Regions from separate parts of the Micromonospora globosa genome, predicted to be linked through region 1. Evidence: riboswitches for the same ligand, from Rfam matches in the RefSeq annotation. Region 1 holds a riboswitch; each other region holds the start of a gene.

Region 1 (9,334 bases):
CTCGGTCTCGGCGTAGCGGACGGCCATCCTGCCGAGGTCGGCGCCGGCGGCGGCGATCTCGTCGAGCGCGCTGTCGAAGCACTCGAACGCGAACGCGGAGACCTCGTCGTGGGCGGCGCCGATCAGTGAGCCGATGTCGTCGGCCCCCCAGGGACGGCCGAAGCCGGCCAGCTCGGCCCGGAAGGCGGTCAACGCCGCACCGAACCGGGTGGCGACGCCGTCCAGCGCCGACCCGGAGGCACCCAGCCGCTCCGGATCGACCTCGACCGGCATCAGCGCCCGTCCTGGCGGGCGAGCCGGTCCTGGGCCTGCATCAGAGCGTCGGTGAACATGCTGAACTGGCGCCCCGCGTCGGCCTGGATGCGGCGCAGTTGCTCACCGAGCGAGCCCAGGTCGACCTCGCCGGGGGCGGTGGCGGCCTGCTCCCGCAGGTCGGCGAGCGCGGCGTTGACCGCAGCTTCGATCTCCTCGGCGAGGGCCTCGCTGGCCATCCGCATCACACGGGGGTCGAGCGTCAGCCCGGTGACCTGTCCGGGTGGGCCGGCGGTGACCCGGATCAGGCCGTCTGCGGCCTCACCGACGCCTTCCGGCGGTGCCACCTGCTCGCCCGCATCGGTCTGCCGCTGGAGCGCGGCCATGGTTTCGGACAGCACCCGGCCGAAGCCGGACGGGTCGGCGGGATCGGCCATCGAGGAGCTCCTCCGCATTCGAGGTCGCCTCGCATCCTATGCACCGGAGCCGATCCCGGTGGTCCCGCCGGATCGATGTGGACGGTGGCATCCGCCACTCGGGATCGTCACCGTCCGTACACAGCACTCCGGGCCGGCCCGTGGGCCGACCCGGTGGCGTGTGTGCGTCGCGTACTCAGCTCTTGAAGGCGTCCTTGATCTTCTCGCCGGCCTGCTTGAGCTTGGCGCCCGCCTGGTCGTTGCGGCCCTCGGCCTCGAGGCGCTCGTTGTCGGTCGCCCGGCCGACGCCCTCCTTGACCTTGCCCGCGGTGTCCTGGGAAGCGTTGTCGATCTTGTCGTCCAGACCCATGATGACCTCCACTGATGCGGTTGCCTGACGACAACTGGTTACCCCGTCGGCCGTCGGCTCAATCCCCTCACCCGATCGGGCGGAAGCTCCGCAGCCGCAGGCTGTTGCCCACCACGAACACCGACGAGAACGCCATGGCCGCCCCGGCGAGCATCGGGTTGAGCAGTCCGGCCGCCGCCAGCGGCAGCGCCGCGACGTTGTAGGCGAACGCCCAGAACAGGTTGCCCTTGATGATCGCCAGCGTCCGCCGGGAGAGCCGGATGGCGTCCGCGGCGGCCATCAGGTCGCCCCGGACCAGCGTCAGGTCGGCCGCCTCGATGGCCGCGTCCGTGCCGGTGCCCATGGCCAGCCCGAGATCGGCCCGGGCCAGCGCGGCGGCGTCGTTCACCCCGTCGCCGACCATGGCGACCACGCGGCCCTCCCGCTGGAGCCGCTCGACCACGTCGACCTTGTCGGCGGGCAGCACCTCCGCGATCACCTCGTCGATGCCGACCTCGGCCGCCACCGCCTTCGCCACAGTGGTGTTGTCGCCGGTGAGCAGCACCGGCTTCAGGCCCAGCTCACGCAGCCGCGCGACGGCAGCCCGGCTGGTCGGCTTCACCGCGTCGGCCACCGCGAGCACGCCCCGGGCCCGCCCGTCCCAGCCGGCCAGGATCGCCGTCCGCCCGGCGGCCTCCGCGCCGGTCGCGGCCCGCTCGACCTCCTCGGGTACGTCGAGACCCCGCTCCCGCAGCAGCCGGGCCCGGCCGACCACCACGGTCCGGCCGTCGACGGTGCCGGTCACGCCCAGCCCTTCGGCGTTGGCGAACTCGCCGACCGGAGGCAGCGGTCCGGCCTCGGCCGCGGCTTCGGCGACGGCCCGCGCGATCGGGTGCTCGGAGGCGGCCTCCAGCGCGCCGGCCACCCGGAGCAGTTCGTCGGCGTCCTCGCCGTCGGCGGGCAGCACCTCGGCCAGCGCCATCCGGCCGGTGGTGACGGTGCCGGTCTTGTCCAGCACCACTGTGTCGACCCGGCGGGTGGACTCCAGCACCTCCGGCCCCTTGATCAGCACGCCGAGCTGCGCGCCGCGCCCGGTGCCGACGAGCAGCGCGGTCGGGGTGGCCAGGCCGAGCGCGCACGGGCAGGCGATGATCAGGACGGCCACCGCGGCGGTGAACGCGGCGGTCGGCCCGGAGCCGGTGCCGAGCCACCAGCCGAGCGTGCCGGCGGCCAGCGCGATCACGATCGGCACGAAGACGCCGGAGATCCGGTCGGCGAGCCGCTGCACCGCCGCCTTGCCGGTCTGTGCCTGCTCCACGAGTCGCGCCATCTGGGCGAGCTGGGTGTCCCCGCCGACCCGGGTGGCGCGGACCACCAGGCGGCCGCCCGCGTTCACCGTGGCACCGACCACGGCGTCGCCCTGGCCCACCTCGACCGGCACCGACTCGCCGGTGAGCATGCTGGCGTCGACTGCGGACGTACCCTCCTCGACCACACCGTCCGTGGCGATCTTCTCGCCGGGCCGTACCACGAACCGGTCCCCGACCGCGAGCCGGCCGACCGGGATCCGGGTCTCCTGCCCGTCGCGCAGCACCGCCACGTCCTTGGCGCCGAGTTCGAGCAGGGCGCGCAGCGCCGACCCGGCGGTGCGCTTGGAGCGCGCCTCGAAGTACCGCCCGGCCAGGATGAACACGGTCACCCCGGCGGCGGCCTCCAGGTAGATGTTGCCGGCACCGTCGCCGCGGGTGATGTCGAGGCTGAACGGGTGCTTCATCCCGGGCATGCCGGCGTCGCCGAGGAACAGCGCCCAGAGCGACCAGCCGAACGCGGCCAGCGTGCCGAGCGAGACGAGCGTGTCCATGGTCGCCGCGCCGTGCCGCAGGTTGATCAGCGCGGCGCGGTGGAACGGCAGCCCGCCCCAGACCACCACCGGGGCGGCCAGGGTGAGCGAGGCCCACTGCCAGTAGTCGAACTGCCAGGCCGGAACCATGGCGAGCACGATCACCGGCAGGGTGAGCACGGCGGAGACCCAGAGCCGGGTTCGTGCGGTGCGCAGCTCGTCCACCGGCTCCCCGGCCGCTGCCGCCTCCGCCTGCTCGGGCGGCGGCGGCACCACAGCGGTGTAGCCGGTCTTCTCGACGGTGGCGATCAGGTCGGCCGGCGCGATGTCGTCGGCGTACCGGACGGTGGCCTTCTCGGTGGCGTAGTTCACCGTCGCCTCGACGCCGTCCATCCGGTTGAGCTTCTTCTCGATCCGGGCGGCGCAGGACGCGCAGGTCATCCCGCCGATCGCCAGTTCGATCAGGTTCGGCGCGGTGGGCAGCGCCTTTCCCGTGGCAGTCATCGCGGCACCTCCGGCGCTCAACTGTGCCCGTGACCCGGGGTGCCGTGTCCGGCGTCCGGGGTCGGTGCGGTGGTGGGTGCCGGCGCGGTGGGCACCGGCGCGGTCCGGTCGCCGGCCAGGACGGTGAACTCGGCGGTGTGCACCGCGTCGCCGTGCCGGAAGTCCAGGTAGAGACGGTACGCCCCGGCCGAGGGCACCTCGGCGGCGAACGTGATCGCGGGACCGGCAGGTGTCCGCCCGTCGCCGGGCGTGCCCTCCGGGTGCACGTGCAGGTACGCCAGGTCGCCCTGCCGCAGCGCCACCAGGTGCCCGTACGCGCCGAGGTAGGGCGCAAGGTCGGTGACCGGCCGCCCGTCACGGCTGACGGAGAGCGTGAGCCGGCTGGTGCGGCCCGGCTCCGGCGTGCCGGTCAGGGTGACCGTGTAGCCGTCGACGGTGGTGCTGGTCGCCGGCGCCGGCAGCGGCCGGGCGGTCAGCTCACCGGGGACCGTGACGTCCAGGCCGAGCGTCAGCGGCTCGCCGCCTTCGGGGGTGAAGTCGGCGAACGCCCGCCAGACGCCGGGACCGCCGAGCGGTGAGGCGACCCGCCAGGTGCCGTCGCCGGCCATCTCCGGGTGGACGTGCCGGAACCCGGACAGGTCCCGGCGGGCGACGATCAGGTGCATGCGCTTGTCGTGGGCCACCTCGAAGCGGGTGACCGGGGCGCCGTCCGGGCCGGTGATCCGGAAGGCGAACTGCCCGGCCGGGGCGCCGGCGGGCTGGAACGTGTAGCCGCGCTCGGAGACGAGCAGCCCGCCGGGCAGGTGCGCGGAGGCGCCGCCCGCCTGGCTCTCGTCACCGTGGCCGGTGTCGCCGGCCCCGTGGTCGCTGTCGGTGTCGTCGTGTCGGGTCTCGGCGGCCGGGGCGACGGGATCGGCCAGGTTGCCGATCCCGTACGCCGCGCCGAACACCGCCACGAGGCCGAGCGCGAAGCCGCTGAGCTTCGTCGCCGTGTTCATGGTGTCTCCTCGGTTTCGCGGGTCCGCCGGACCCGTCACGCACCGACGAGGTCGTAACCGGCCTCGTCGACCGCCGCGCGGACCGCGTCCACGTCCAGCGGGTTCTGACTGGTGACGGTGACCCGGCCGCCGGCCAGGTCGACCTGGACGTCGGTGACGCCCGGAAGTGCGCTCAGCTCGGTGCTCACCGAGTTGACGCAGTGCCCGCAGGTCATGCCGTTCACCTGGTAGGTGGTCTCCATCTCGCCCTCCGATCTGATACCCCCCAGGGGTACGTCCCGAACGTTAGCATACCCCCGAGGGGTACGCTATCCTCGGTTTCATGACCGCGCCGTCCAGCCCGACCCGGGGCTACACCGCCAGCAAGGACCAACTCCTCGCCCGGCTCCGCCGGATCGAGGGCCAGGTCCGTGGCATCGAGAAGATGGTCGAGGACGACCGTTACTGCATCGACGTGCTGACCCAGATCTCGGCCATCCAGGCGGCGCTGGACAAGGTCGGCCTGGGCCTGCTCGACGGCCACGCCCGGCACTGCATGCACGAGGGCGCCGCCGAGGGCCGGGCCGACGAGATGGCGACCGAGATGATGGCCGCCGTCGGGCGCCTGATGAAGCGCGGCTGAGCGGGGACCTCCGGCCCTCGGAACCAGGGCACATCGACCCGTGCCGACGCGCCCGGGCGGACGTACCGTCGAAGTGGCGGGCAGGCCGGACCGGCGGACCCGCGGCGACGGACGGAGGGCGGCCCGATGATGTGGCAGAGCCCGATGATGGGCTGGATGTGGATCTGGTCCCTGCTGGTGCTCGGGGTGCTGGCGGGGCTCGTCTGGGCGGCCGTGCGGTGGACCGGCCCGCAGTATCTGGGCCCGACGACGGCCCGGCGCATCCTGGACGAGCGGTACGCCCGCGGCGAGATCGACGAGGACGAGTACCGGCGGCGCCGGGCGGGCCTGGCCTGACCCGAGCGGGGCGCGCGTCACCGGTCGCGCCGCCCGGGAGCGGCCGGCCGGGCTGCCTACCATGGCCGGGCGACGACCCGGACGTGGTCGACACGTCCGCGCCGACCGGGTGACCAGACCGGTCCGGCGGACCAGGCGTCGCCGCGACCGTTGGGAGAGACGCCATGGGTGCCGACCACACCCGCCCCGCACCCGCCGCGCCGCCGGGCGTACGACGGCTGCTCGTCGCCGTGGTGGTGCCGCTGTTCGCGCTCACAGTGATCGCGGCGCTGGTGCTCTGGCCCGGGCAGGACCGGGAGCCGGTCGGCGGCGCTGACGTCCCCCGCTACCACGGCACCGTGACCCGGGTGGTCACCGAGCCCTGCCCGCCGACCCCGGAGGCCCCGGAGGGCGGGGGTGGCCCCTGCGGCACGGTGACGGTCACCGCCGAGCAGGGCCCGGACGCGGGCCGGCAGGTCGAGACGCCGATCCCGGCCGGGCCGGGCGCACCCCGGGTCGCAGTCGGCGACGAGGTCGTCCTGGTCGAGCTGACCGACCCGGCCGACCCGGCGGTGAAGTCCTACAACATCGCCGAGCACCAGCGCGGCACGCCGCTGATCTGGCTGATGGTGCTGTTCGCCGCCGCGATCGTGGCGTTCGGCCGGTGGCGCGGGCTCGCCGCGCTCGGCGGCCTGGTGGCCAGCTTCGCCATCCTCCTCGGCTTCGTGCTGCCGGGCATCGGTGCCGGCCAGCCGCCGCTGCTGGTCGCGATCGTTGGCGCCGCGTTGATCATGTTCGTGGTGCTCTACCTGACCCACGGGATCACCGCGCAGACGTCGGTCGCGGTGCTCGGCACGCTCGGCAGCCTGGTGGTCACCGGCGTGCTCGGCCTGCTCGCCACGTCCGCCACCCACCTGACCGGCTTCGGCAGCGAGGACGCCACCACGCTGTCCATGTTCCAGGGCGACGTGGACCTGCACGGGCTGCTGCTGGCCGGCATCATCATCGGCTCGCTGGGCGTGCTGGACGACGTCACAGTCACCCAGGCGGCCACCGTCACCGAACTGGCGCACGCCAACCCCGGGCTGTCCCGGCGGCAGCTCTACCGGGCGGCGACCCGGGTCGGCCGGGCCCACATCGCGTCCACCGTCAACACCATCGTGCTGGCGTACGCGGGCGCCTCGCTGCCGCTGCTGCTCCTCCTGGTTGCCGACTCCCGCCCGGTGAGTGAGATCCTCACCAGCGAGTTCCTCGCCCAGGAGATCGTCCGCAGCGCGGTGGCGACGCTCGGCCTGATCGCCGCCGTACCGCTGACGACCGGACTGGCCGCGATCGTGACCACCGCCGGGCGGCGCTCGCGCGGCGCGGAGCCGGCGCCACCCGCGGCCCGGCCGCCGGCCGGACGCGACGACGCGCTGGAGGCCCTGGGCGGCGGGAAGAGTACGGAGGCCGCATGGTGACACTCCGCAGCGTGACCATCGATTTCAAACGCGACGCTGGTCACGGTGCGCCACGGCGAAATCTCGCTATTGGTCGGCTTCCGGACGTAGATCCTCAGGAGTGCTGTCAGGTAACCTCGCTGCCGGTCACCGCCGAAGGCGCGCACCGGCGCCAGCGGTGCCGCCGCCCAATCGCCTGCGGGCGAACCGGGGAACCAGGTACATGGGGTGAATCCGCGACAGCGGTAGGGGCCACTTCCGTCCCGAACCCGTCAGCTAACCCGGTCGGCGGCCGACGGAAGGGAACACTGTGACGGCACCCCTGCGCCGCTGGCTGACACCCGTGGTGGCCGTACTGGCCTCGCTGGCCGTGCTGGCCGGGCCGACCCCGGCGACCGCGGCCCCCACCGCGGCGGCCCCCGGCAACCCCTCGGGACACGAGGAGGACGGCGAACCGCCGCTCATCACCGAGGCGATCGACGCCGCCAACCGGGCCTTCCTCCAGGCCAAGGCGAAACTCGCCAAGTCCCAGGACCGCCAGCGGCGGCTCGCGGCCGAGGTGAAGACGGCACAGGCCGAGCTCGAAGCGCTCAGCCCGCAGGTCAACCAGCTCGCTGCCCAGTCCTACCGGACCGGCCGGATGGGCGCGATGGCGATGCTGCTGGAGAGCAACTCACCCGACTCGTTCGTCCGCCGGGTCAACGCCCTGGACGAGCTGAACCTCCTCAACGCGCAGCGCCTGGCAGCCATCAACGCGGTCAAGACCCGCGCCGAGCAGGCCAAGATCGCGCTCGACGCCGAGGTGCGCGAGCAGGAGAAGCAGAAGAACGCGATGGAGCGCGAGAAGGTGCAGGCCGAGCGCGCGCTGAAGCTCGTCGGCGGTCTCGGCTTCACCGGCGGCCTGGTCTCCGCCACCTCACCGGTCGCCAAGATCGGCCCCGGCCGCACCGCCGACGGCGGGTGGAAGGCGGAGTCGTGCAGCGAGGACGACCCGACCACCTCGGGCTGCGTCACGCCGCGCACGCTGCACGCGTACAAGGAGGTCCGGCGCGCCGGCTTCAAGCGCTTCGTGGGCTGCTACCGGCCCGGCGGGCCGTGGGAGCACCCCAAGGGCAAGGCGTGCGACTGGTCGCTCCAGAACAGCGGCTTCGCGCCCTGGCACAACAACGACACCCGCCGGTACGGCAACGAGGTGGCCGCCTTCCTCATCCGCAACGCCGATCGGCTGGGCATCTACTACGTCATCTGGAACCGGCAGATCTGGTTCCCGGCCACCGGCTGGAGTTCGTACAGCGGACCCTCGAACCACACCGACCACGTCCACATGTCGATGCTCTGACCCGGACACCACGAGAAGGGGCCGCCCTCGGGCGGCCCCTTCTTCGTCGTCCGTGCGTATCAGCCGGCCAGCGCCGGGTCGGCGGGCGCGGCCGGGGCGGGCAGCGGGGCCGGGGCCTGCGCCACGGTCCGCACCTCGCCACCGGCGAGCCGGTACGACATGCCCACCACCGTGCACCGCCCGGCGGCCACCCGCTCGGCCAGCACGGCGGACCGGGCCAGCAGCGTCTCCACGGTCTGCGCGATGTGGACGTCGACGATGCCGTCGAGGTCCTCGACCCCCTGGCGGGCGGCGCGCAGCAGGCTCGGCGAGACCGCGTCCACCACAGCGCCCAGGTGCCCGGCCGGGGCGGCGCCGGTCCGGACCCCCTCCCGGGCGGCCTGGACCGCGCCGCACGAGTCGTGCCCGAGCACCACCACGAGCGGCGTGCCCAGCACGGTGACGGCGTACTCGACGCTGCCGAGCACCTCCGGCCCGGCGGTGTGCCCGGCGGTACGTACCACGAAGAGGTCACCGAGACCGCGGTCGAAGATGATCTCGGCGGCGAGCCGCGAGTCGGAGCAGCCGACGATCACCGCGAACGGGTGCTGGCCGTCGGCCACAGCCGCCCGGTGCCCGGCGTCCTGATTCGGATGCTGCGGGACGCCCGTGACGAACCGGTGATTACCGGCACGCAGCTCGGTCAGTGCCTGCTCCGGGGTGCTCGGCGTCATGTCCCTCACCTCGTCTACCTGGGGAACCACCAGGCCGAACGGCCTCGCGACCCACGGTCACACGCACCTGGGGGCACGTCAAGATTCGTGATACGCATTTCATACTTTCCCGTCGGCGCCCCGCCCCGGACCGCGCCGATTCGGCAGGTGGCGGACGTGGCCATAGCATGACCACCATGGCGACCACACCAGTTGAGGACGGGAGCCGCCGTAACTGGACCTTCCTCACCAACCACGGCCACGTGCTGCTGGCGATCGCGCGCAACCCCACCGCCCGGCTGCGGGACGTGGCCGACGAGGTGGGCGTGACCGAACGGGCGGCCCAGGCCATCGTCGCCGACCTGGAGGCCGGGGGCTACCTGCGTCGTACGCGGGTGGGACGGCGCAACGAGTACACGATCAACCCGAAGGGCCGCTTCCGGCACCCGGCCGAGGCCGACCAGCAGGTCGGCGCGCTACTGGCCCTGTTCGCCGCCGAGTCGGCCGGGGACGCTGCCGCCGACGGGTGACCCGGGCCGGCACCACGTGTGCCCGCGCGGGCGGGCGA
Region 2 (9,334 bases), on a different contig from region 1:
GGCCCGGCCGTTCCAGGATCAGCAGGGTCAACGCGACGCCAGCGACACCCGTGAGCGCTACCGCGGCGGTGGCCGGTATGGAGAATCGCACCGCCATTTCGGCGGCACCCGTCGGTACGCCGAGGCGGGCGCGGCTCAGCAACAGGGCAGCCAGGAGAAGAACTCCGCCGACCCACACCGCGGCGGCAATGGTGTGGGCGAAATCGGCCGCCACGACGACGGCCCGAGGTTCCGCGGTGACGGTGTGCCCATCGACCAGAAAGGAACCCAGCAGCAGTGCCACGGTGACCGCCATGAGCACAGGCCGCACCGGTCGCGCTCGCACCCGCTGAACGCCGTCGCCGGCCGCGCTGACGGCGGCAGCCGTCACCAGGTTCCGGGAGTCGGTGGGTATCGCTGCGACGGTCGGAACGGAGTGACGCCCGACCGCGTGCCGGCCCCGAATCAGCGCCGCTTCGAGTGAACCGGACACGAGCAGACCGGCCGCACCGGTGAGTCGCAGGACCAGGCCGGCGGCCACCGGTGTCTGGCTGAGGGCGGTCACCGACGAGGCGCTGGCCGCCGAGGCGAAGGTGCCCTGCTCGCTGAAGACCGCCGCGAGTGCAACCAGCTCAAAGGCCGCTCCAGCCGCCACCGCCAGCCCCGCCGTCCGCACCCAGATCTGCACCACCCGGATGTCACTGCGTGTGCCGACCAGTGTGGTCAACGCGAAGACAAGACCACCGACACCGAGCAGGATCGCCCCGTAGGAAAGCCAACGCCCGACGGCGCCGACAAACCGCACCGGCGCCTGTTCCGCGTCGGCGGTGTGGCCAACAGCGTGTCCTCCCGCGTGTGCCGACGGCGAAGCCGGGGGCACACCTGGCCCACCATGGCCGGCATGTCCGTGCGGGCTGGCTGTTGCCTGGGGTTTAGCGGCCGTTCCGGGCGTCGGGGGAGGCGAGGCCACCGTAAACGTGATGACACCCGTCAGGGGGTGGGCGTCCGGGGCCGCGACGCTCCATCGCAGCTTGAACGTGCCGGTGGTCAGGCGAGCGGTCGGGTGGACCAGCCACGTTCGGCCTCCGTCGGGCGTGTGGCTGGCGGCCGGTAGGCCGATGCCGTTGCCGTCGGAAAGCTTGAATCCCGCTCCTGTGGGCGTGCCGGCGGCGCTGAGCGTCAGCCGGATCTCCTGGACGGCGCCGTCGATCCGCGCGCCGTCGGCCGGAACGGCCCGGAGCAGCTTGAAATGTGCGGCCGCAGGGGAAGCGAACCCGAGGGCCACGATGAGGGCGGGAAACAGCGCCAGCCACACCCGAATTGCCCAGCGCGCGGCGCGACGTGCTGGCGACTGAGGACATGCGAGACCCGGCGATGCAGCAAGCAAGGTCAGGCCGCCCGGCGACGCCGCTGGAAAGGCACTGTTGATCCTTCCGCCAAGGAGGCGCGGGCCGGTGCCCACACATCGCTCCCACGTGGTGCGGTCGCCATCCTAGGTCAACTACTACCCGCCCTTAGTAGGGGCGGGTCAGCTTCGACGATCCAGAAAGTCAGGTTGGGGGAGAGCGCCAGCATGGTGGCATCGCCGACTCGCAACGGCGACGGACTGCGCCGGGAGTGGTGCGAGGCATTGCCGCGGTCCCGGTCGGCCGTGGTCGGGTCGCTCTGTGGCCCCGCGGTGACGGATTTTGAAGCGGGCCACCGCGATCAGCGCGACGATCATGCTCTCGTACGCGGTTCCCACTTGCTTCGCGCGGCGCGCGCCCAACCGTCGGCAGGGCGGCGATCCGGCCTTACGCCGCCCGCCGGGATTGGGTTGATTTTCGTCGAAGCCACGTCGACATTCGAACGTCGAGCTACCCGCGGTCTGCGCGGGCTGACTGCCGGGTGTCACGAGCGCCGCCAACTTCATCTCCATGAACGCCTGTGCGGTAACGGGGAGCTCGCACTGACTTGTGTCTGCGCGCGGCCTCGGCCCGTACCACCACTACCGCCGCTGCTGCCGGCCCGGGTTTGCTGAATTGTGACTGAAATTGGTGTGGGGCTACGTACGGCCGCCCAGGAAACGGCCATTCGGGTGAGTATGCGGCGATCGGCCAAGCAATTGAGCGCCAACAGCATTCCGATGTCCGGTTACGTCCCGAGGGTTCCGCTATAACTGCTCGTCCCATTGAGTGGCATGAGTAACTGGAGGTTCCGATCAGAGTAGCGATGTTCGAGGCTTATGCAGGTGGGAGCCCTTGGCATACGACGTACCCACCGGTAATGTCGGCGCGTCCGGTGCGGTTTCCGATCGCAAGTGGCGACGCCGCTCCGACCCGCCTAATCGTGATCTCATGAACCGGGGACCCAGGCAACACCGGGGTGAATCCGCGAGCCACGGCCCGCGGTAGGGCGTACTTCCCGCCCGAATCCGTCAGCTAACCCGGTAGGCGGCCACGGAAGGAGTGCCAGCCTCGTGCGAAACACCTCCCGATACTCCCCACGCCTCCACGGCATCGCGGTGCCGACACTCGCCTGACTGTGAGTCCCGGCAACTGCCCCCCAGCCCGGCCCACCGGGCGCTCCCCATCCCCGCGGCACCCCGCCCAGTCACAACGTGCGTGAGTTCCTCCGCGCGTCGGGCCGGCCTGTGCCGCTCCAGCCCGTGGAGGAACACATGAAGCACCACATGAAGCGTCAGCTGCGGCGTCTTGTGACCGAGCGCCCGTACAAGATCATCGCCGGCTCCGCCGCGGCGCTCGTGCTCGCCAGCGGCGTCGGCACGGCGCTGGCCGCCACCGATCACAACGCGCCCGTCCGCCAGGGGAACACCGCCGCCGGGCTGGCTCCGCGGCTCGGTGATGTCGCCACCCGCGGCGAGGCTCGCGTCGCCGCCGAGCCGTCGCCGTCAGCGAAGGACAGGGCCACGACCGACCCGGACGTGACCAAGAAGGCGAGGCCGAAGCCTCCGTCGACCAAGGTCCTCGACCACACCTACGAGGCGCAGACTGCCTACTGGAACTGCGGCCCGGCCGCTGTGCGCAACGCGCTCAGCGCGAGCGGCGTCGAGACCACCCAGGACGCGATGGTCGCCCCGCTGAACGCTGGCGAGAACGGCACCAACTCGGCGGAGGACACCACTCGCGGGCTCAACCAGATGGTCAAGGGCAACCCGTACCGGACGCACATGATCCCGGGCCAGGCCGCGACGCCGGCGCAGATCGACCAGCTCCAGGCCGACGTGGTCACCGCCATCACCGACGGCCGTGCCGTGGTCGCCAACACCGTCGGCTCCGCGACCGATACAGACGGCGGCTGGCACTCCTTCCCCGGCGGCCACTACATCGCCGTGGTCGGATATAAGGACGACGGCCGGACGGTGCGGATCGCCGACTCCGCCGACCCGAACATGGCCGCCTACTGGATGACCACCATCGACCTGGCGAACTGGATGGCCACCCGCGGCTACTCCGCCTGATCCCATCTCCGGCCCTCGGGCACCGGCTCGTTCGAGCCGGTGCCCGTCGCCTTTCGGTTCGCGCCCAGTAGCAGGCAGGACGGCACGTCGTGCGCCCTCTGGTATGGCTCAGCCGATCATCTTGTGCGGTCAGGTTAGGTGCCGCCCGACGCGGCGGGCAGGGGCGAACACGTACAGGTCCAGCATGCCGGGTGGGTTGGCCAGGCCGGGGCCGCCGGCGCGAAATCCGAACCAGCCCCTCTGTGGACTTTGGTGCGTCACCGATAACGGCATGACGCCGACACGGGAAACTCCATAGTGCCGCTCGCTGCTATAGGATTACGGCATGAGCACCCATGCTGAGCATGGGTGCCGTGACTTTGTGTCCGAATCCCTCGGACACAACATCTCCACATATTGATCATGGGTTGAACGGGCTCACTTGCCTGAGGCTCCTGTGGTCGGTGTACATCGTTCCTGATCGCAGATGATGCTGATCTTGTTTCTGTGCAGGAGCGCGGCCAGGTCATGCGGGTTCTGGGCGTCGCTGGCGAGGCCGGGATGTCCCATCAGTCGCGCGATGATGTGGTCTTCCCTGAGGTAGAGCATCTTGCGTCGGCCGTTGGTGGGCTGTTGGGTGCTGGTGTGGCCTTGGCGGCATCGGTAGCCCGGACGCTGGTTGATCCAGTGGGATTCCAGTCTTCGGCCGCATGGTGCGCAGCGCAGCAGGCCGGTGAACAGGTAGCGGCGGGCAGTCCCGTCGTGGCTGGCCACAACTGCACACCGTGCTGTTCGAGCAGGGGTGCCAGGTGCTGCAGCTGGTTGGCGGAGAATGCTCGTTCGTATTCGCCGACCACGATCGCGTCGAACCCACGGTGCGGATCGGGGAGCGCGGCCAGCAGCGCGGCGGCCTGCGGACGCTGCCGCCAGCCGCGGCGGCGCGAGCAGCCGGCATCGAAGTACTCGGCGACGATCAGCCCGTGACCGGCGACGAGTTCGCTGGCGCAGTCCCGCTGCCAGTGCCGGGACGTCACCCGGTCTTGATGCTCGATGGTCGACATCCGGCCGTAGAACGCAAACCGCAGACCACCCTGCCGCCGGACGCGCGGCTGCGCGCCGGCGTGCGGCTGGCTGTTGAGCCATCGGGTCATGGGATCCGCGGGATCGTCACTCTGGTGGTCCGACACGCCAACATTTCTACGAAGGATCTTCATGGTCGAGTCGGACAAAAAGTCCGCTGCGCTGGATGAAGGGCTGTCGGGCCGGAGCCGGTGGTAGCCGCCCGAACAAGGCGGTCCAGCTACGACCGCCCGATGCAGGCCGCGCCGACGAGTGGCCCACGGGACTTTCGAACGCGACGTGGTGACGCAGTGGTTCGCCGACCTTGAGATAAGCATCCGGGGCAGGACGGGAACCCGCACCCGCACGACGGCTGCGGCCGTGGAGTGTCGTAGTCTGCGCTGGTGACGTGGGACGGTCCGGCTGGTGCGATGCGCGGCTACCGCGCTGTCGCGGTGGCGGTCGTCGTCGCTGCGGTTCTGGTCCTGCACGCGCTGCAGTGCGCTAGGGGTCTGGACACTGCGACACCTTCGGCGGCTGCCAGTTCCACGACCTCCCTCGCTTCCTACGACGCGTCTGCGGCCCTGAACAGCCTCGCTGATGCCCTCGCCTCCGCCGATCCGGAGGCGACTGACGGGCATCATGCGCCGGCAGATGGCGGGAGCGTGGCCGTGACGGCCTGCCTGCTGTTGCTGGTGATCGGCGGCGCTGTCGTACTGGGGGCATTCCAGCGCTGGGTCCGCCGGCTACCTGTTGGCCGGGGGCTGCGTCACCGGCCGGTGAGCCGGCCTGTGACGGTCCGGCTGCTGTCACTGTTGTGCGTGTCGCGGGTGTAGAACCGGTTTGCGGTTGTGAGCCCGTGGCGGTCCACGCGTCCTGATACGTGGCCGGCTGAGTAGCCGTCGCGGGCCTTCGTTCCTGCCGAGTCTGCCAAACGTGGTCCTGGCCAGTCGGCCAGCAAGCTCGGCTGTCCCTTCGTCGGGTCTGAGGATGCCGTGAACGACACCGTCACTTACATGCTGGCCGTGCGCGGGTTGTGCTGCGACCGTGCGGAGAGCGCAGTACGGCGAATTTTGGAAGATCTGCCGGGGGTGCATCGGGCGCACGTGTCCGCAGCAGCGGGCCGCGCGGTGGTGGACGCCGACCCGGTCGTCGTCACCGCTCCCGTGCTGACCGCGGCGCTCGCCGCGTCCGGCTATCCGTCCCGGCTGGAATCGCTCTGATCTCCGGCCCGCCCGCCGCCTCCTGATCGGGGCGTGCGGTAGCGGGTTGACTCATTCGTGGAGAGTCGATGGCTGCTCTATCTGACAATCTGTTCACTCTTGCTCTCCTCGGCCACCTCACGGCCGTGATCGCCTTTGCCGCGGCCCAGGTGGCACCGCGGCGGGTTGCCGTACCGGTTCCTGCGACGGTGCCTGCGGCTGCCGTCCCGACGATGGCTGCCGTGTCGCGCCGGGTTGCCATCGGGCGCGTCGTCGGCCTGGGCGCGGTCGGGGCGGCCGCGGCGGCGCAGGCCGGCAGCCTGGTCGCCCGGGCGGCCGCGGCGGGGCGCGTGCCGTGGGGAAACATGTACGAGTTCATCGTGGCGGTGACCCTGGTCGGGGTGCTCGCCTGGCTGGTCCTGGCGGTCCGGCGCCCCGCGTTGCGGCCACTGGGCCTGTACGTCGCGGTGTGCGCGTTGGTGCTGCTCGCCGCGGCGGGCCTGCACGTGTACACGCCGGCGGGTCCGCTGGTACCGGCGTTGCAGTCGGTGTGGCTGGCGGTGCACGTCAGCGCCGCCGCAATCGCGTCCGGGTTGTTCCTGATCGGGTTCGTCGCTGCCGTGGCCCTGCTGCTACGGGCGCGTTATGAGCGACGGGGCACGCCGAGATCGGGGGATCTGCGTGACACCTTGGCGGCGCGGCTGCCCGCGATGGCGGTGTGGCGGCGGCTGTCGTTCCGGATGCACGGGGCGGGCTTCCTGGTGTGGACCTTCGCGGTGATGGCCGGAGCGGTGTGGGCGGAGGCGGCGTGGGGCCGCTTCTGGGGCTGGGACCCGAAGGAGACGTGGGCGTTCATCTCCTGGGTGGTGTATGCGGCCTACCTGCACGCGAACGCGACCGCGAGTGTGCGGGCCACCACCGCGGCGTGGGTGGCGGTGGTGGGCTGGGCGACGATGATGTTCAACCTGTTCGCGGTGAACCTGGTGATCTCTGGTCTGCACTCCTACGCGGGGGCCTGAGCCGTGGTCAGCCGCTACTTGACGGGGTTTGCGCCGCGGCCCGCGGCGGTTGTCGCACCTGCGTGCGGCGCGGAGCTCTCCTCGTCGTGCGGCGCGGCGGCGGCCGAGAGCAGCCGGGCGAACAGCTGGGCGGTGCGGGCGCCGGTCATGCCGGTGCCCGTGAACCGGTGGGTCACCCCGTTGACGTGTTCGATCGTGACGGTGATGCCGCCGTTGGCCTGCTCACTGCGGGCCGCGCTGATGTCCCGTACGTGGATGGCGGAGCCGGGGTGGCGCTCGGCGCGCCAGAGCAGCACTGCGGCGACGGCTGCACCGATGCCGCCGGCGATGATCAGGCCGACTGTCGCGGCGGTGGCCCACAGGCCGACGGCCGGGCCGATCGCGTGGCCGACACCGATGGAGATGGCAGCGAGGCCGAGGCCGAGCATCACCGCTCCGGCGGACCAGTGCAGCAGCCTCCGCCAGCGGGTGGCGGCGGGGGTGATCCACACCGTGGTGTCGTCGGAGCGGAGGCTGGCGGTCTCGCCGGAGTCGAGCGCAACGGGGAACACCTTCACGCCGCTACCGTACGTCACGCAGAGAGAGGGCGGACAACATGCCTGGCTTCCCGAGCGGCTATCGTCGGGGCGTGTCGCCCTGGCTTCGTCCCCGCTGGCTCGTTGGCCACGTGCTCGTCGGTGTGGTCGCGGTGGTGTTCCTGCGGCTGGGCTGGTGGCAGTGGCAACACGCGCGGCAGGGCAACACCCTCAGCTACGGGTACGCGTTGCAGTGGCCGCTTTTTGCCGCCTTCGGGGTCTTCTTCTGGGTCAAGGTGGTGCGCGAGCGGTTGAGCCACGCCGACGTCCGACGGCAGGGGGGCAGGCCGCAGGCAGCGGTGCCGTCGCTGGGTCACAGCTGGCGCTTCGAGCGCAGCGACCCGGACGGCGCGGCGCCGGCGCGGATGACGCCCGCCGCTGTGACGCAGACCGACGCCCAGGATCCGCAGGTGGCCGCCTACGAGGACATGCTGCGGTGGCTCAACGACGACCCCCGCCGGCACGTCTCGGACTACCCGGGCTTCCAGGACCGCTAGACCTCGACACCTCGAACGCGCCGCTGCCGGCACGGTCCCGTCGCACCGGCGTCGATGACGGCTGCCGGCTCAGGCAAATGCCGCCAGCGGTCTCCGCGGCGCCGAGCCTGCTGACAGATGTCCGCATCGACACCGTGCCGCCACCACCGCGCCGCTGCGCAGACAACCACCTGCGGCCGCGCCTGTGCGAAGGTCGTCACTCCAGTGCCGTGAGGCGTCCCGCCGGCGGCTCCCGCCACGCTGCTCTCCGGCTGCCCGCGGACGCGGCCGCGCCCGATAGGCAGCTCCTGGCGTCGGGCCTCGCCTCGACGACCATGCGTGGTTCTGCCGGCCGCTGCTCGTCGAAGTCACGCCTCGACCGTCGGTCGCGGCCCACGCGTGGGCGTCCTCGACCGGTGGCGGACGAGCGCCGCTGCGGTGTGCTTCCGCCCGGCCCGCCTTGCCAGCCGACCGGCATGGCTAGCGACGGCCCGTGCGGCCGAACACCCGACGTTGACCACGAGGACCAGGAGGGTCTGTGAACATGAGTACGCCGGCGACAGCCGGGCACGACGATCCGGCGGCCGGGGACGTGACGGTGCGGCCGAGGCGGATACGGCAGATCAGCCTGGGCGCCGCAGCGGTGATCCTGGCGATCAACGTGTACGCGGGGCTCACCTTGAGTGGAACCACCTCCAACGGGGGAAAACTGTTTCCCGCCGACCGGTGGGCAGTCATCGGGGTCGGGGTGTTATTCACCGGGCTGACCCTGCTGCCGTGGCGGCTGCGGGTGCAGGCCGACGTCGAGCGGGTGCGGGTGCGCAACCTGCTCGGTGATGTCACCGTGCCGTGGCAGGTGGTGGAGCGGGTTCGGTTCGACCGCAAGGCGGTGTGGGCGTCGCTGGATCTGGTCAACGGCGACGTGGTGCCGCTGCTGAGCGTGCAGGTGATCGACCACGCGGACGCCGTCGCTGCCGTCAGACGTCTGCGAACCCTGCTCGCCGCCGCCCGGGCCATGGATGCGGACGGGGCCGGTTCCGTGGCGCCACCCGCCGAGGGCGGGCCCGCCGTTGAAGGGGCGGCCCCTGCTGCGGGGGATCGATCCACCTCCAGTTGAGTTGCACTTATTGCAATGTGAGCATATGTTGGCTCGGTCGGTCGACAGGAGGGGCAGCCGGGCATGGGCGAGGGACACGACCACGGGCAGCAGATCATGCGCGCCGGTGAGAAGCACCGGGGCCGGTTGTGGGCGGCGTTCGCCCTGCTGGTCGCTTTCATGCTGGTCGAGGCGGTCGCGGCGTGGTTGACCGGTTCGCTGGCGCTGCTGTCGGATGCCGGGCACATGTTCACCGACGTGCTCGGCATCGGCATGGCGCTGGCGGCGATCACCGCAGCCAGCAAGGCCTCTCACGACGGGCAGCGCACATTCGGGTTGTATCGGATGGAGGTCCTCGCCGCGCTGGCCAACGCGGTGCTGCTGTTCGGCGTCGCCATCTACGTGCTGGTGGAAGCGGTGCGCCGCTTCTCCGCGCCGCACGAGGTGCTGGCCGGGCCGATGCTGGTCGTCGCGGTGGCCGGCCTGGTG
Region 3 (9,334 bases), on a different contig from region 1:
CGCGGCGCGCCGACCGGGGACGGCAGGATCAGCACGTCGTCCAGGTTCACGAACATGATCCGGTGACCGAACTGGACCTGCACGTAGCGGTTCTCGCCGCGGACCACGGTCCGGTCACCCGGTGCCGAACCGTCGAACGAGACCGCCCGGTAGTACTCGCCGGGCAGCACCCCGCCCACCGCGTACCGCTGGCCGGCGGCGAACGTGTACTGAAGCGGCGAGATGGTCTGGTACGGGATGGTGTCCGGGTAGGCGGCCTGCTCCGGGTAGGCCCGCCCGTACACCGGGATGGTGGCCTTGCCGGGCCGCGGCGTCACGACGAAGCCGGTGGCCCACTTGGCCGTCGGCGCGGAGGCCGGGTTGAGGAACCACGCCTTCTGACCGAGGTACCAGATCGCCGTCCAGTCGCCCTGGCGGCCGGCGAGCGCGTACGTCTGACCGGCGGAGGCGCGGGCGCCGTGGTCGGAGATGTACATGGTGTCCGGCGTGCCGTCCGGGCGCAGCCCGAGGTCGTTGACGAGCGGGGCGTCCGGGCTCGGCGCGGTCCGCAGGATCACCGACGAGGAGCCGCGCGACGGGCACGGCTGCGCCGGCGGCCGGGGCGTCGGGACGCCGGGCGGCTGCTGGTTGCAGCCGAAGAACGCCGGCCGGTTGGTGGCGAAGTCCGGGTCGATGGTGACCAGGCCGGTACGGGGCGTGCCGGTGCTGCGGAACGGCGCCTTCATCAGGTCGAAGTAGTGCGACCAGTCCCAGTACGGTCCCGGATCCCAGTGCATGCCGCCCACGTTGGCGGCGGTGATGCCGGGCACGTTGTCGTGGCCGATGATGTGCTGCCGGTCCATCGGGATGCCGAGCTTCAGCGCCAGGTGACGCACCAGCTTGGCGGAGGTGCGGTACATCGCCTCGGTGTACCAGGTGCCCTGACCGGCGAAGCCCTCGTGCTCCAGGCCGATGGACTTGGCGTTGACGTACCAGTTGCCGGCGTGCCAGCCGACGTCCTTGGTCTTGATGTGCTGGGCGATGTAGCCGTCCACCGAGCGCAGCGTGTAGTGCCAGCCCAGGTAGTCGGCCCGCTTCACCAGGTCGACGCTCGGGCCGAAGTAGCCCTCGGTGTCGTGGATGACGATGTACTCGATCTTCTGCTGCTTCGGCCGGTCGCCCAGGTCGTGGTTGCCGTAGTCGCCCGGGTCGTCGCTGAGCTGCTCGTACGGCGCGGGGATCCACTCGCAGGCCAGCCGCACCGGGCACTCCAGCCCGTCCGGCCGCTCGGCGTTGCGCAGGCCCAGGCGGGCCAGGCGGGAACGGTCCGGCTTCGCGGCGGTGGCGGCGAGCGTGACCCGCTGGCCGTCGTCGGTGGTGCGGCTGGCGCCCTGGCCGAGCTGGTCGTAGACCTCGTCGGCGAAGGCCGCCGCGGCGTCCGAGGTGTCCGCGCCGGAGTACCGGGCCACCGCGCCGTACCAGGCCGCCGGGTCGGTGCCGGCGCCGACCGGCCCACCCAGAGCCTTCTGGTACGACGCCAGCAGCGCGGCGCCACCGCGGATGTTCGCGGCCGGCTCGGTGCGCAGCGTGCCCGCGTCGAGCCCGGTGAGCGCGGCGGCGGCGTCGAGCGTCTGGAGCGAGGCCGGCGGCAGCGGGGTCTCCCGCTCCGGCGCGGCGGCGGTGGCCGGGTCGAGCTTCAGCGGCCGGGAGTCGTCGCCGCGCGGGTCCTCGTCCTCGTCGACGTGGGCGCTGCCCGGCATGGCGAGGATGTGCGCGGCGTCGGTCAGGTGCATCGGGCCGTAGCCGCCGCTGGTGCTCGGCTGCCCGGTGTGGGTGTCCCAGCGGGACTCCAGATAGGAGACACCGAGCAGTACGTTCTGCGGTACGCCGTACTCTGCCGCGGCGGCGGCGTATTGTTGTTGCCGGTCGCTCGCGGACGCAGACGTGTCCGGCGCGGCGGTCACCGGGCCGGTCGCCGCCAGCGCGGTGGCTGTCGCCACTGCGGCGGCGAGCAGTATCCGTCTGCCCGACGGCGGGGCGGAGAGGTGCATCGAACCTCCTGGACAGGGATGGGGGTCACTGCGTTTCCACCCTCACTCCGCACACCCGCGAGGGTCAATACCTTTCCAGTGAGTAATCAGCCTTGAAAGAAAATTTCACCTCCGACCGAGGTGCGGCGCCTCATCGCGTACGGAGTGTCACGGCGCTGGAAGTTGCGGATCGATAACGGTGGTCCCTACTCTGGTGAATCGTCGGCCGCACGTCTCACCGTCCAACCCGGTCGGTGACGGTCCGACACCGCCGAGTCGCCTCCGGGCGAGCCGGGGAACCAGGTACCTGGGGTGAATCCGCAGCGATGCGGTAGGGCGGCTCCCTTCCCGCCCGAATCCGTCAGCTAACCCGGTAGGCGGTACGGAAGAAGGAGTACGGACGCCCGGTGGCACTCCATGCCCCGCGGCCGTCGTCGAGCCGGTCGGTCGACCGGTCCACGGCTGTGCCGCGTACCCGCTGGTCCCGCTTCACCACAGCCCTCGCCGCTCTCGTCGGCACCGCAGTCATCCTGACCGGTGGCGCCACGGCGGCACACGCCGAACCCTCGGTCGCCGAGATCGAGGCGCAGATCGACCGCGACTGGAACAAACTCGAACCGGTCATCGAACAGGTCAACGCCGTACGCGAGCAGCTCGCCGCGCGGCGCAAGCAGGCCGACGCGCTCGGCCGGCAGATCGCACCCCTTCAGGCCCGGGTGGACGCCGCGCTCGGCCAGGTCGGCGGACTCGCCGCCGACGCCTACAAGGGTGACAACCTCTCCACCGTCAACGCGCTGCTGGGCAGCCGCTCACCCGGTGACCTGGTCAACGGCCTGGAACTGCTCGACCGCTTCGCGCACCGCCAGCACGAGCAGGTGCGCTCCGTCGCCGCGCTGCGCGACGAACTGGCGGCGAAGAAGAAGCCGCTGGACGAGATGATCGCCGGACTGGCGCGTACCGAGGCCCAGCTCGCGGCGAAGAAGAAGCAGATCGACGCCGAGATCGCCCGGCTGCAGAAGCTGCGGCTCAAGGTGTACGGCAACGGTGGCGGCGGCCCGCTGCGCCCGGCGCCCTGCCCCGCCGGTTACCCCGGTGGCGCTGCCGGAGCGGCGGTCAAGTTCGCCTGCGCCCAGATCGGCAAGATCTACGTGTGGGGCGCGGCCGGGCCGGATCACTTCGACTGCTCGGGCCTGACCATGGCGGCCTGGGCCAAGGGCGGTGTCTCGCTGCCGCACAACGCGCGCCAGCAGCACGGCATGACGAAGCGGGTGAGCCGGGCCGAGCTGCGCGCCGGTGACCTCGTCTTCTACTACAGCGACCTGCACCACGTGGCGATGTACGTGGGCGACGGCTGGGTGGTGCACGCCTCCCAGTCCGGCAAGCCGATCACCATGAAGCGGGTCGACGACGGCGACATCAACAGCTACGGCCGGGTGTAAGGAAGGGCCCCCTTTTAACGCCTCCGGTAGAGGAGGGGGCCCTTATTAACAACTGTGGGTGCCGTCAGCGGGTCGGCCAGGTGCGCCAGCTCTGCCAGGACCGGCTCGGCGTCGGTCCGCGCTGCCCCTGGTAACGCGACCCGTAGACGGCCGAGCCGTACGGGTGCTCGGCCGGCGAGGAGAGCCGGAAGATGCAGAGCTGGCCGATCTTCATGCCCGGCCAGAGCGTGATCGGCAGGTTCGCCACGTTCGACAGCTCCAGCGTGACGTGACCGGAGAAACCCGGGTCGATGAAGCCGGCGGTCGAGTGGGTCAGCAGCCCCAGCCGCCCGAGGCTCGACTTGCCCTCCAGCCGGCCGGCGAGCTGGTCACCCAGCGAGATCACCTCAAGGGTGGAGGCGAGCACGAACTCGCCCGGGTGCAGCACGAACGGCTGCCCCTCCGGCACCTCCACCATCGAGGTCAGGTCGTCCTGCTGGATCGACGGGTCGATGTGCGTGTAGAGGTGGTTGTTGAAGACCCGGAACAGCCGGTCCAGGCGTACGTCGATGCTCGACGGCTGCACCAGCGTGGGCTCGAAGGGCTCCAGCGCGAGCGTGCCGGCCTTGATCTCGGAGACCAGGTCGCGGTCGGAGAGCAGCATCGGAACACCATAGCGACAGGTGCCGGTGACCTGCGTGTCGCACTACATCTTCGTACACGTGTTCGATAGAGTGTCCACATGGCTTCCTGGTCCGAATTCGCCGCCGACGAGCCCCGCCTCGCCGACGAGATCCGCCTCCTGATGCAGCAGTACGGGCCGGGCTTCGGCTATCTCGCCACGGTCCGCGCCGACGGCGGGCCCCGGGTGCACCCGGTCTCCCCGGTGTTCACCGCCGACGGCCTCTGGTGCTTCGTCATCGACTCGCCGAAGCGCCGCGACCTCGAACGCGACGGCCGCTACGCGCTGCACTCGTTCCCGCCGGAGGAGAGCGACGACGAGGCGTACGTGGCAGGCCGCGCCCGGCCGGTGACCGACCCGGCCACGGTGGCCCGCCTGGCCCGGATCGGCCGCGCGTCGCCGCAGGGCGACTGGCGGCTGTTCGAGTTCACCGTCGAGGCGGCGATGCTGACGCGGCGCGACCCGGTGGCGCAGCCCGGCGCCGCTCCGCCGCAGGTGCGGGTCTGGCTCGATCCGCGCGCGGCCGAACCCGCCCGGCGTGACCCGCTCGCCGCCGAGGGGCGGCGTGGCCGGCACGGCTTCGACACCCGCCGCCCGGCCGCCTGACCCGGCCCACGACGAAACGGTGCCGGCCCCGTCCGAGGACAGGGCCGGCACCGGTACGCGGTACGACGGTCAGGCTGCGCGGTAGGCGTTCCACGCGGTGAGCATGCGGCTCGCCTGGCCAGCGGTGAACTGGTACATGCAGGAGTCGTACGTGTAGTCCATGAAGTTGGTGATCGGGTCCTTGCCGGCGGTCGAGCAGGTGTCGCGGCCGGTCGGGCACTGGTACGCCGGGGACGCCTCGGCCGGGGTGTCGGAGACGCTGTCGCCCGAGCCGGAGCAGCCGCCCTGGAAGGTGTGGTAGAGGTTCAGCCAGTGGCCGACCTCGTGGGTGCCGGTGTCACCCTGGTTGTAGTTGGTCGCGGTGCCGCCGGGCAGCGACTCGTTCAGCACGACCACGCCGTCCATCTTGTCCAGCGTCCGCTTCGGGAACGTCGCCCAGCCCAGCAGGCCGTTGCTCAGCTCGCCGAGGTAGATGTTCAGCGTGTTCTTGCCGCCCTCACGCAGCGAGGTCTTCATCGAGCGCTCGGCGGAGGAGCCCTGCACGATCGGGTACCACGACGGGTTCGTCACCCGGTTGATCTTCGTGAGCTGGAACCCGAAAGCGGTGGCGGCGCCGCCGGTCGAGCCCGCGTACGACTGGTTCAGCACGGTGATCTGCTGGTTGATCATCGAGTCGGTGATGTTGCCGCCGGCCCGGGTGCTGTTCTCCTGGATGACGTGCACGACGACCGGGATGGTCACGGTGGCCAGCGGGGCGACGGCGCCGGTCCGGAAGCTTGCCCGCTCGCGCTGCGCGGCGGCGAGGTCGGCCTCACGGTCACGGACCTGCTTGGCGGTCAGGTGGTTGGGGTCGAGCTTGGCGTTGCCACCCTTCGCGACGCGCGCGTTCGCGTGTTCGTCGGCGTGGGCGTCGGCCGGCTCGGCGCAGACGCCGGCCGGGGCGGCCGAGAAGGCCGAAGCAGCGGGGACGACGCCGACGGCGGCGGTGCTGAGCAGCAGCGCGAGGGTCGACGTCGCGACACCGGCGGTACGCCGGGTCAGCAGGTTGGGACGGAGTCCCATGGGCCCACCTCTTTCTGACGGCGTGCCAGGGGGTGTGTCACGCCGGTTCGGAAACGTGGGGCAGACGTTACATCCCATCGATGCATTTGAGAACGCCCATACGTTTCCGACGTTGGCGCTTGATCCACTCCAGCTCGGGTAGGTGGCGGGGTCAACCGCCCGCCGATGCCGCCACCTCGCCGAAGTGGCGCGCGGGCACCTGGATGCACAGGGGTGGTGACCTTCAGGTAGAGTGGTGCCGCCTGCGGGTGTAGTTCAATGGCAGAACATCAGCTTCCCAAGCTGACAGTGCGGGTTCGATTCCCGTCACCCGCTCCAGCGCGAAGGCCCTGATCAGGACGAGAGTCCCGAGTCAGGGCCTTCGATATTCAGTGGCCAGCCAGCCGACCGGTGTCATTAGCGTGCCGTCACGGTCCGGCCGAGGGTTGCGGCGGTTCCCCCTGGTTGGCCGTACCGGTCGTGGTCTCCGGCTGCGGGCCCTGCTGGGCGCCGCCTGCGCCGTCGGCGTCTCGAGCTACAAGCAGAGTGAGCCCACGGATGCCGCGCTCGATGATCCGCCAGGGCAGAAGTACGTCCCCCCAGCTCTTGATATCGAACGCCTTGATGATCTGCGGAGCCTGCCCAACGAGAACCTCCCCGTTGGGAGGTGGGCCATCGCGTAGCAAAAGACGAGCCAGGTGTACGTAGTTGTGCTGACGAGGGGGCATGCGACAGCTGGGCCCGAGGCCGGGCGCGAGGCCACCGCTTGTCGGCCGTCGTCGGTACGATCGCGCGATCCCCATCTGTTGATCAACGGAGAGAACCGTGCAACTGCGCCTGAAGTACGCGCCCGTGCCGGAGAACGCAGCCCGGTTCGCGGGCGACATCGTGGTGTCAGCGGCCCAGGTCAGCGGTGTGCACCTGGACTACACGCCGGACAGCCTGGCGGCCGTGGACGCCATCCTCGACGGCTTTCGGGCCGAGGGCCTCGCCGCTGGGCAGGTGGCAGAGACTCTCTTCGGCTTCGGTTGCTATGTCGGCGAGGTGCTGACCCGGCATGCGGGTGGACGGTGGCGCGCAACGGCGGCAGACGAACTGGCCGTCGTCGGATGGCCCATGGTGGTCGAGCTCGCCGGGCAGGGCTGGTGCAATCCGATCGCGAAGGCCTTCAAGCGCCTGGAGAACGGTCCGGAGGACAGCCTCCGGTACTTCTATGCAGTGTTCGCACCAGGCGGAGCCCGCTAGCGAGGGCGCGTAGCGCTGATCTCGCCCCCACCGTCGGCGGGTCGACTGACACAATGCGGCGTGCGCTCGCGTCTACGGTTGATCAGGGTGACGACGACTGCGGTCCAGGTACGGGAGACGGCCACCGTCGACCTGCCGACGAGCGCGGAGGCGGCCTTCGGCTTCATGGAGGATCCGGCCTCGTCGGTGGTGCTGGACGACTCGATTGAGATCGGCGTCACTCTGCCCGGACCGAAGGGAGTCGGCGAGATCCAGGCGTTCGTGCATCGGAGCCCCGACGGTCGACTGGGGATCATGCACGAGGTCGTCGAGGTCGAACCGGGACGTCGTGCCGTCACCCGTACGTTGACTTCCGGGTACTCCAGCGGCGGCGTGCTCACCGTTGTGCCGCTCGGGCCCGACTCGTGCCGTCTCACCCAGGAGTTCTGGGCGGAGCTTCCGGCAGGCGTACTGGTGGGGGTTGATGCGCAGTTACGCCACGAGTACCGGACGTGGCTCGCGGAGCTGATGCGGCGGCTCACCGCCTGGGCTGCTCACGCGCCCCGGTGCCGGTAGGTGCAGCCATTGCTCTCAGGCGCGAGCGTGGCCGGAGCTGGCTGGAGTCGAAGAAACTCCTGTGGCACCTAGTGGTGCCGGACCTTCGCGCGGTAAGGCTGCTGATTGAAAGCAGCGCTACTTGGGCTGATCGCCGTTCGAGAGCTGACCGGCGTGGTCGACAAAGGACGTGAGGTGCGCCGACTTGGCAGCAGAGCTGACGCGGGACGAGGCCATCGCCCTCGTCGAGCGGATCATGAGTGTCGACTACGCGGACGATGGTGAGCTGGGCGGCTGGCTGGACCAACTTGAGCGAGACCTCGCCTGCCCAGGCGGCTACGTCTCCAACCTGATCTACTGGAGCGACCCCGAGTTGACGGCTGCCGAGGTGGTTGACCGAGCCTTGGCCTACCAGCCGATCCAGATGCGGTCCACGCCATGGACGTAGCCGTCGCGAGGGCTCCCACCGCTTGTGATGCCACGAGCATTCGGCGCGCCGTCGCGAGGGCTATTTGTCCCACCGATCGGCGTAGGGCAGGGCGAGCAGGCCAATGTAATCAAGCACGTCGCTCGACGCGTTGTGTTCCCGTAGTGGGGTCGGCGCATGTCGTATCACCCACAGCGACAGCGCGGCGCCCCACGTGTCCTCCTTGTGCCAACTCGACCAGGGGAGCCTGTCGACCACCAGGTCGTCCACCCACTCCTCCACGGCCGTGACCAGCCGTCGTCGGGCCACCGCGTCGGCCAGCGACTCCGTCCAGACAGCCAACCACGGGGTGAGCTTGCCGGTGGTCTCGGCGATGAGTTCCAGGGCCTCGTGAGCGGGCACCTTCGCATCGGGCTCGACCAGGGCATGCAGCCACCAGGCGTCCAGGAACTCCCGCAGAGCGTCCCGCTGCCCCTTGGGCCATTCCTGCCAGCGGGCGGTGGTGAACAAGTACCCGAGGCTCTCCATCCCGGCCATGGGCATCACTCGGCCGGCCACGAGGCTCCGGGTCAGTTGGGGCAGGATCCGGCGCAGCAGCGGGCCGGGATAGCGCCAGTCCGTGGTCCAGTACGTGCGACGGAGCAGGTCCTCGTCGAGCGGCACGTCCGGCGTCTTCAGCAGTGCCAGTTCCTCCGCGCTGCCCCAGTGGCACTCGCAGTTGGACTCCTGCCGGTGCGCCGTCATGCCCTGGAACGTGGCGGCCGCACCCGCCAGCGCCTTCTCCAGGAGGTCGCTTACCTCAGTCCGATCGGGGATCATGGCGAATCCGCCTTCGAGGACTCCGGAGGCGTACGCCTGCCGAAGAGAGTGATCTTACGGTGAAGGCGAGGTGGGACGTGCACCCGACCAACGATCATCTGCCGGAGGAAGCCAAATGACACCGAATGCTTCGCCGACCGTGGATCGACTCGCCGGCCTGTTCGACTGGGACGGGGCGACGGAGACGGAGATCGACTGGACGGCTCTCACCGAGGCGGCAGGCCATCCCTTTCCCGAGGACTACCGACGCTTCGTCGAGCGCTTCCCACACGGCAGCATCGGCTTCCTGGAAGTGCTTCATCCTTCCGACTGGGGCGTACCGGAATTCCTCCGGTACGCGCGGAACTGGCATCACGTGATGAACAAGAGGGCGGAGTGCACAGGAGGGTTCCCGTACCACTTCGGCACCTCACCGGGAGACCTCCGGGTCTGGGGAGCCGTGAACTTCGACTATCTGCTCTGCTGGCACCTCGACGACGGTCCTCCCGAGCAGTGGCCGACGGTGGTCTGCGATACCGCCCTGATCGACCCGCCCGAGCCCTACGCCGGCACT

The links. A riboswitch is a leader RNA that binds a small molecule or an ion and turns the genes downstream of it on or off. The one in region 1 is predicted to bind cyclic di-AMP.
Region 2: it holds a riboswitch for cyclic di-AMP, as region 1 does, so the genes downstream of both, IF06_RS0114400 (C39 family peptidase) here and IF06_RS0120380 (coiled-coil domain-containing protein) in region 1, are expected to answer to the same signal.
Region 3: it holds a riboswitch for cyclic di-AMP, as region 1 does, so the genes downstream of both, IF06_RS0106835 (NlpC/P60 family protein) here and IF06_RS0120380 (coiled-coil domain-containing protein) in region 1, are expected to answer to the same signal.

Annotation. Positions count from the first base shown of each region.
Region 1 covers NZ_JNZR01000022.1:53,977-63,310, forward strand. Annotated here, with positions in the region: gene IF06_RS0120335 (hypothetical protein) at 1-273, opposite strand, end outside; gene IF06_RS0120340 (YbaB/EbfC family nucleoid-associated protein) at 273-689, opposite strand; gene IF06_RS32245 (CsbD family protein) at 865-1,038, opposite strand; gene IF06_RS0120350 (heavy metal translocating P-type ATPase) at 1,106-3,361, opposite strand; gene IF06_RS0120355 (hypothetical protein) at 3,379-4,359, opposite strand; gene IF06_RS0120360 (heavy-metal-associated domain-containing protein) at 4,395-4,601, opposite strand; gene IF06_RS0120365 (metal-sensitive transcriptional regulator) at 4,682-4,981, shown strand; gene IF06_RS0120370 (SHOCT domain-containing protein) at 5,108-5,317, shown strand; gene IF06_RS0120375 (YibE/F family protein) at 5,482-6,756, shown strand; cyclic di-AMP (ydaO/yuaA leader) riboswitch at 6,911-7,042, shown strand; gene IF06_RS0120380 (coiled-coil domain-containing protein) at 7,046-8,074, shown strand; gene IF06_RS0120385 (carbonic anhydrase) at 8,134-8,787, opposite strand; gene IF06_RS0120390 (helix-turn-helix transcriptional regulator) at 8,955-9,296, shown strand.
Region 2 covers NZ_JNZR01000013.1:91,485-100,818, forward strand. Annotated here, with positions in the region: gene IF06_RS0114395 (copper resistance CopC/CopD family protein) at 1-1,294, opposite strand, end outside; cyclic di-AMP (ydaO/yuaA leader) riboswitch at 2,289-2,429, shown strand; gene IF06_RS0114400 (C39 family peptidase) at 2,639-3,439, shown strand; gene IF06_RS34330 (zinc ribbon domain-containing protein) at 3,857-4,192, opposite strand; gene IF06_RS34335 (hypothetical protein) at 4,204-4,668, shown strand; gene IF06_RS0114410 (hypothetical protein) at 4,882-5,313, shown strand; gene IF06_RS33120 (cation transporter) at 5,473-5,700, shown strand; gene ccsB (c-type cytochrome biogenesis protein CcsB) at 5,769-6,698, shown strand; gene IF06_RS0114425 (hypothetical protein) at 6,713-7,255, opposite strand; gene IF06_RS0114430 (hypothetical protein) at 7,327-7,770, shown strand; gene IF06_RS0114435 (PH domain-containing protein) at 8,393-8,866, shown strand; gene IF06_RS0114440 (cation diffusion facilitator family transporter) at 8,930-9,334, shown strand, end outside.
Region 3 covers NZ_JNZR01000004.1:171,696-181,029, forward strand. Annotated here, with positions in the region: gene IF06_RS0106830 (N-acetylmuramoyl-L-alanine amidase) at 1-2,030, opposite strand, end outside; cyclic di-AMP (ydaO/yuaA leader) riboswitch at 2,269-2,403, shown strand; gene IF06_RS0106835 (NlpC/P60 family protein) at 2,417-3,448, shown strand; gene dcd (dCTP deaminase) at 3,513-4,091, opposite strand; gene IF06_RS0106845 (pyridoxamine 5'-phosphate oxidase family protein) at 4,170-4,715, shown strand; gene IF06_RS0106850 (zinc metalloprotease) at 4,785-5,777, opposite strand; tRNA gene IF06_RS0106855 (tRNA-Gly) at 6,022-6,095, shown strand; gene IF06_RS0106860 (hypothetical protein) at 6,582-7,001, shown strand; gene IF06_RS0106865 (SRPBCC family protein) at 7,089-7,556, shown strand; gene IF06_RS0106870 (hypothetical protein) at 7,741-7,983, shown strand; gene IF06_RS0106875 (hypothetical protein) at 8,044-8,781, opposite strand; gene IF06_RS0106880 (hypothetical protein) at 8,897-9,334, shown strand, end outside.